Linked DNA regions of Pokkaliibacter sp. MBI-7. The protein of the gene in region 1 binds, or shares a complex with, the protein of each later gene. Links are inferred from orthologs where the notes say so. Each region holds a gene or a part of one and is shown in the gene's direction. Other genes may lie near its edges.

Region 1 (3,305 bases):
CAAGCATACCGCAGCGACTGAATGTCGTTGGCAACATAGATACTTCAGTCGTTCCGGCCAACTGCCGAACGGCCTGATGACAGAATTCACCCCAATGTGTGGATATGAGCATGTCAGATACCGGATTGAAACACAGCATCACTGAAGCAATGAAAGCAGCGATGCGTGCACGTGACCAGAAACGCCTGGGCACCATCCGTCTGATGCTGGCTGACATTAAACGCATTGAAGTTGACGAACGAATCGAACTTGATGACGCCCGCATTCTTGCCGTGCTGGACAAAATGCAGAAGCAGCGTCGCGATTCCATTGAGCAATTTGCTCAAGCCGGTCGCCAGGACCTAGTCGACATTGAGACCGCCGAAATGGAGGTGATCCAAACTTTTCTTCCAGCACCTTTCACCGACGAAGAACTGGAAATACTTATCGAGCAAGCTATTACCGAGTCCGGCGCTGCATCCGCCAAAGACATGGGCAAAGTGATGGGCCTGCTGAAACAGCGTGCCCAGGGCCGTGCCGATATGACAGCTATCAATAAAAAGGTGAAAGCACGCTTGGGCTAAAAGGTCCCGGAGCGTATACCACAGCGCCACAATGAATCTTATCAGTTGATAATTTTTTACTTATCAACCGCTATCTGCAGCCAGCAATATTGTATGTAACGCTGGCTGCTGCTAGTTTCTTTGATGCTTAGCCATCTGAGATTAAGCCTTTTATAGCCTGGCAAGTACATTTGCAAAGCTGACCTGAGGCTCAGTTGTCTCGCCCACTACCGAGCAGTACCGCCTACTACCATGGCAGGAAAAATCCCTCAACGTTTTATCGATGACTTGTTATCGCGCACCGATATTGTCGATGTCATTGACGAGCGTGTGCCGCTGAAAAAGACAGGCAAGAATTACTCAGCCTGCTGCCCATTCCATCAGGAAAAGTCTCCATCATTTTCTGTCAGCCCTGACAAACAGTTCTACTACTGCTTTGGCTGCGGTGCTTCTGGCAATGTGCTTGGTTTTATCATGGAATATGACCGCGTCGAGTTTCGTGGCGCAGTCGAGACATTGGCGCAGCGGGCGGGGCTTGACATTCCAACGGAAGCCCAAGAGAACGACAGCAAGGAAGACAAGCTGGCCCCCATTCTGGCCATACTGGACGAGGTCGCCGAGTGGTATAGCCTGCAGCTGAAAGAGCACCTGCAACGCGATAAAGCGATCAGTTATCTGCGTAAACGCGGCCTCACCGGGCAAACAGCCAAAGCATTTGGTATCGGCTTTGCTCCCCCTGGCTGGGATAACGTACTGTCACGTTTTGGCACCACAGCAGCCCGACGTCAGGCACTGATTGACGCGGGACTACTGATCGACAAACCCGAGGAAGGCAGGTGTTATGACCGTTTCCGCGACCGCATCATGTTCCCCATACGCAATAGCAAGGGCAAGATCATCGGCTTTGGCGGTCGGGTATTGACCAATGAAAAACCTAAATACCTGAACTCACCGGAGACTCCCGTTTTCCATAAGAATCAGGAACTTTATGGCCTCTACGAAGCACGCAAGTACTGCAAACGGCTGGAGCGCTTCGTTATTGTCGAAGGCTACATGGATGTAGTGATGCTAGGTCAACATGGTTTGCACGAGGCCGTTGCAACACTGGGTACCGCTACCAGCGATACTCATCTGCGCACTCTCTTCCGCCGCGTGGAAGAAGTCGTTTTCTGCTTCGATGGTGATGAGGCGGGGCGCAAGGCTGCCGAGCGCGCGCTCATGACCGTACTGCCACTCATGGAAGATGGCCGGCAAGCCCGCTTCCTTTTTCTTCCTGATGGTGAAGATCCAGACAGCCTGATCCAACAGGAAGGTCTTGAGGCATTCCAACGCCGTCTGAATCGGGCACAAAGCTTCTCTGATTTCCTTTTTGACCACCTCCAGGGTGGAGAAGTACCAGACACTGCTGAAGCCAAAGCAATGCTGAGCAAGCGTGCACTACCACTGATTGCCCAGATTAAAGAAGGCATCCTCAAGCAGCTGCTGATGGACAATCTGGCCCATATTACCGGCATGGACAGCCAACGCTTGCAGCATTGGCTGGAGCACGACCAGCCTGCTCCCGTCAAAGATATCAACGCTTATCAGGAGCCTGCCTGGGACGAGACCCATCCAGCGGAATACGCTGACTATGCGCAAACAGGCATACCTGCAGCAGATGACAATGAGTTTGGCTATCCACCCTATTACACCGAAGATGAGGAGACCTTCTCCTCTCCAATGCCATTTACTGGCAAAAAGGAATGGAAGAAAAAAGGCAGCAAAAAGCAACAAGGGGAATGGAAAAAATCAGCTGCGAAACACGAGAAAGAGGAACCCATCGGCAAGGTCGTGCGCATGACCCCTTGCCGAGCAGCGGTGCTGACTCTCATTCGCAGTCCAGAAGCCCTGGCCGATCTTGATATCGACCTCAACTATCTGCACTCCTTTGCAGATAGCGAAATTCACTTCCTGCTGGAACTGATCACCTATTTGCGACATCAACCAGAAGCAGGATTTGCCGATCTTGCAGCACATTTTGACTTTGCCAATAACCCAAGTTGCCGATTCCTCAATCAGCTGTCAGAAATCAGCTATCAGGCTGATGCCGATGACGGACAACGCTACTTGCGCAGCAATCTCATAAGATTACAAATTGATGCAATTCAGCAGCAATATGAGTCATTGCAGGAAAAACTTCTCAAGCAGATCCGCTTTACTGAAGAAGAGAAACAACAGTACCGGGATTTGCAGCCAAAACGGTTGGAGCTGCAACAACTTCTCAAGGGCCAATAATCAAATAACCCTTGAAAAAACGGCGACTTGGCACAATTAAGCTACAATACTTGCCTGGCCCCACTATGGAGTCAGCAAAAGTTCACCTCTTGTGATACAGGCTGGAACTGGGAGCCGCACCCTTCTGGCACAAAAAACCGTCTATAGGTTATAATATGCGGCTTTGTTCCTCACTCGCGTCACGTTCTATAGGGTATCTATGGCCGGAAGTTCACAACAGTCCCGTCTGAAAGAGCTCATTGCCAAAGGCAAGGAGCAGGGCTACCTCACATACGCTGAAGTCAATGACCACCTACCGGAGGATATTTCTGATCCGGATCAGGTGGAAGATATCATCCGAATGATTAATGACATGGGTATTGCGGTGGTAGAAGAAGCCCCCGATGCCGATTCATTGATGATGAGCGATAACGAAGCTGACGACGCTGCTGCTGAAGAAGCAGTCGCTGTACTCGCAGCAGTTGAAGGGGAAGTGGGACGCACCACTGA
Region 2 (3,296 bases), 2.4 Mb from region 1 along the record:
ACTGCCGGCCTGGCTGGCACTGGCGTTAGGCTTTGTTCTGATGCTGGGAGCGGGAGCAGGCCCCGAGTGGCTGCGTTGGCTGCCGGTGTTGTCTCTGCCGCTGGTCGTTGCAGGGTTAGCCTTGGTTCACGGGGTAATAGGTATCAAGGCACTGGGTAAAGCATGGCTGGGTGCACTTTATGTGGCACTGTTCCTGCTTGGACCGTATGTGTATCCTTTATTGATGCTGCTGGGTGTGATCGACTCGTTGATCAATATCCGCAGAAGACTTAACCCGATGGTCTGACCCGGGTTGTGCAAACAGAGGTTTACGAGATGGAAGTTATTCTGCTCGAGAAAGTCGGCAAGCTGGGTGGCTTGGGCGACAGAGTTAAAGTTAAAGCTGGTTACGGTCGTAACTTCCTGATGCCTTATGGCAAGGCAGTTATGGCTACTTCTGCTAACGTTGAAGCTTTTGAAGCTCGCCGTGCCGAGCTGGAAAAAGCAGCTGCTGATAAGCTGGCTACTGCCCAGTCTCGCGCTACTCAACTGGCTGAAATCGAACTGTCTATCGTTGCCAAAGCCGGTGACGAAGGCAAACTGTTCGGCTCTATCGGTACTCGTGATCTGGCTGATGCCATCACTGCTGCCGGTATCGCTGTAGACAAGTCAGAAGTTCGTCTGCCCAATGGCGCTCTGCGTCACACTGGCGAATTCGAAGTAGCTATCCAGCTGCACCCTGAAGTGTCTGCCAAAGTTACCATCATCGTGGTAGCTGAATAAGCTGACGCTTTATCGGTCGTCGTCAAGATGACTGCAAACACCCGCTTCGGCGGGTGTTTGTGTTTATGCCCTATCAGAGTCCACCGAGTTATGGTGAGATTCCCAGGCGAGCTGCTCTGGTATAGGGTAATAGCCCGGTTTGTCTATTGAGACTGATGTTGATGGATACGCTTCCCGACCAGGAAACAGAAGCCTTAAAGCTCCCTCCTCATTCAATTGAAGCTGAACAGTCGGTACTGGGTGGTGTCCTGCTGGATAACCAGGCCTGGGATACCGTCGCTGAGCAGCTGACCGAAGACGATTTCTATCGTCGCAATCATCGCCTGATCTTCCGGGCCATGGCGCAGCTGATCAGTCAGCAGATGCCACTGGATATCATTACGCTGTCGGAGGAACTGGAGTCCCGCGCAGAGCTTGAGCATGCCGGTGGTCTGGTTTACCTCGGAGAGCTGGTACAGAACACGCCGAGTACTGCCAATATTCGCGCGTATGCCGAAATCGTGCGTGACCGCTCACTGCTGCGCCAGCTTATTGGTATCAGTGGTGAAATCATGGATCTGGCGTATCATCCGGAAGGGCGGACCGGTCCGGAAGTGCTCAATGAGGCGGAAGCCAAAGTATTCAAGATTGCAGAAAGCCGAACCCAGGCTGCGGGGCCAGTGGGCGTAAACCCTATTCTGGCGCAGACGATCGAGCGTATTGATCTGCTCAATCAGCAGGGTGGCGAGATGACCGGTGCAAGTACCGGCTTCTCGGATCTGGACCGGATGACCTCGGGCATGCAGCCATCGGACATGATTATCGTCGCTGCGCGTCCTTCCATGGGGAAGACTACCTTTGCCATGAACGTTGTGCAGAACGTCGTCGTGCAGGGTAACAAACCGGTGCTCGTATTCAGTCTGGAGATGCCTGCCGAACAGCTGATGATGCGTATGCTGGCGTCCCTTGGCAAAATCCCGCTGGGGAATGTGCGTACCGGACAGATGGATCCCGAGGAGTGGACCCGACTGACGGGGGCAGTGCATATGCTGCGTAACAAGCCGCTGTATATCGACGATCAGCCAGGCCTGACACCCAGTGAGATGCGTGCCCGTGCCCGGCGAATTCATCGTGAGCATGGCTCCATGGGGCTGATCATGGTCGACTACCTGCAGCTGATGCGGCTGGGTGGCAACGTTGAGAGCCGTACTCAGGAAGTGGCAGAGATCTCGCGCTCGCTGAAGGCGCTGGCGAAAGAGCTGCATTGCCCGGTGATTGCGCTCTCTCAGCTCAACCGTAGTCTGGAAAACCGTCCCAATAAACGTCCTATCAACTCCGATCTCAGGGAGTCAGGCTCCATCGAGCAGGATGCCGACGTCATCATGTTTATCTACCGTGATGAGGTCTATAACGAAGATTCTCCCGACAAAGGGGTGGCTGAGATCATTATCGGTAAGCAGCGTAACGGCCCCATCGGCACCTGTCGGTTGGCCTTTATCGGTAAATACACCCGCTTTGAGGATCTGGCCCGAGAGATCTATGACTCCTACAAGGATGAGTACTAGCACGCTTGCCAGAGAGTGCCGTGCGGCAGCGGTTCGTCAGTCGGGAATCAGGCTGGCGAATGCCGCTGGCATAGCCACCTTGCTACGGCTACTGTAATCAAAGAATACCAACGCGGTTTTGACCAGCGCGATTTCCTTACCATCACTCTCGCGGACCATGCGATAGAACATGTCGCAACCATATTCAAAAGCATCCATCAGCCCTACGCTGATATTCAGCACCTCGCCATGAAAGGCTTCGGCGCGAAACTGAATGGCGGCGTCGGCCATGATGATGCCACAGCCCTCAATGTTTAGCTCCTGCCAGCCATACTGGGCGAGAAAGGCTATGCGTGCCTCATGTGCCAGACCGAGAATGGCGCTGTTGCTCAGGTGACCGCCGTAGTTGATATCCTGAATGCGGATCGGCAGCGTCAGTTGAAACAGACTCTGTGCCGGTAACGCCAGTCTTATCCTTGCCATATTGTCCTGCCTCTTACGTCTAGATATATCTGTTGTTGGCCTTTACTGATCAATCGATTTTCTTGCTTATATCGAGCATTTGATTTTGTTTCTGGTGGATTCGCTTCCTGAGCAAAATAGTCGCCCTGTTTATTACTGGGGCACTGCACTGGAGTGAAGACTGCTACTACCGGACTCCCGGAGTCCATGCTCGATCAATTGGCCAGCTGTGGTTACGTGGTGCTGCCCGATGAACGCAATCCCCTGCTGGAGCAGACTCTATTGCAGGCTTTATACCAGGATATCAGCTGCCATTATCAGGCCAATGCACTGGAAGAGGCCAAAGTGGGTCAGGCACGGCAACGAGTTGAGTCAATTCGTGCTGATGAGATTGCCTGGCTGGAAGGTAAGGCCATCTGTCAGCAGCAGTTCCTGCAGGTTGCAGAGGGCTGGATGGCAGAGTTCAATCGCTCGCTGTTTCTGGGATTGAACGCCATGGAGTTTCACTACGCCCGTTATCCGGAGGGCGGTGGTTATGCCTTGCACTGG

What was found.
Region 2: the proteins of dnaG (region 1) and dnaB are in contact, whole or in part, in a crystal structure (PDB 2R6A), measured with the Geobacillus stearothermophilus proteins. The link is inferred for Pokkaliibacter sp. MBI-7 from one-to-one orthologs. Residues at the interface, in WP_049624496.1 of Geobacillus stearothermophilus: Lys456, Leu457, Leu458, Pro459, Ala460, Asn463, Ala464, Leu467, Leu535, Leu536, Ile537, Ala538, Gln544, Glu545, Asp548, Tyr549, His552; in WP_033016901.1 of Geobacillus stearothermophilus: Ser13, Glu15, Ala16, Gln18, Glu91, Leu92, Asp94, Ala95, Val96, Pro97, Thr98, Ala99, Ala100, Asn101, Tyr104, Tyr105, Ile108.

What each region holds. Positions count from the first base shown.
Region 1 is NZ_JARVTG010000001.1:3,861,158-3,864,462, reverse strand. Bases 325-3,305 are described here. They hold dnaG (DNA primase), read left to right. Parts: upstream 325-794; coding sequence 795-2,816; downstream 2,817-3,305. Other genes in these bases: rpoD (RNA polymerase sigma factor RpoD), read left to right, coding at 3,016-3,305; QCD60_RS17045 (GatB/YqeY domain-containing protein), read left to right, coding at 325-563. Also shown: more of QCD60_RS17045, read left to right, coding at 111-324. UniProt on the Escherichia coli protein: RNA polymerase that catalyzes the synthesis of short RNA molecules used as primers for DNA polymerase during DNA replication.
Region 2 is NZ_JARVTG010000001.1:1,417,750-1,421,045, reverse strand. What follows is about bases 140-3,111. They hold dnaB (replicative DNA helicase), read left to right. Parts: upstream 140-917; coding sequence 918-2,306; downstream 2,307-3,111. Other genes in these bases: QCD60_RS06450 (2OG-Fe(II) oxygenase), read left to right, coding at 2,955-3,111; QCD60_RS06455 (thioesterase family protein), read right to left, coding at 2,343-2,768; rplI (50S ribosomal protein L9), read left to right, coding at 316-762; QCD60_RS06470 (hypothetical protein), read left to right, coding at 140-286. Also shown: more of QCD60_RS06470, read left to right, coding at 1-139; more of QCD60_RS06450, read left to right, coding at 3,112-3,296. UniProt on the Escherichia coli protein: The main replicative DNA helicase, it participates in initiation and elongation during chromosome replication. Travels ahead of the DNA replisome, separating dsDNA into templates for DNA synthesis.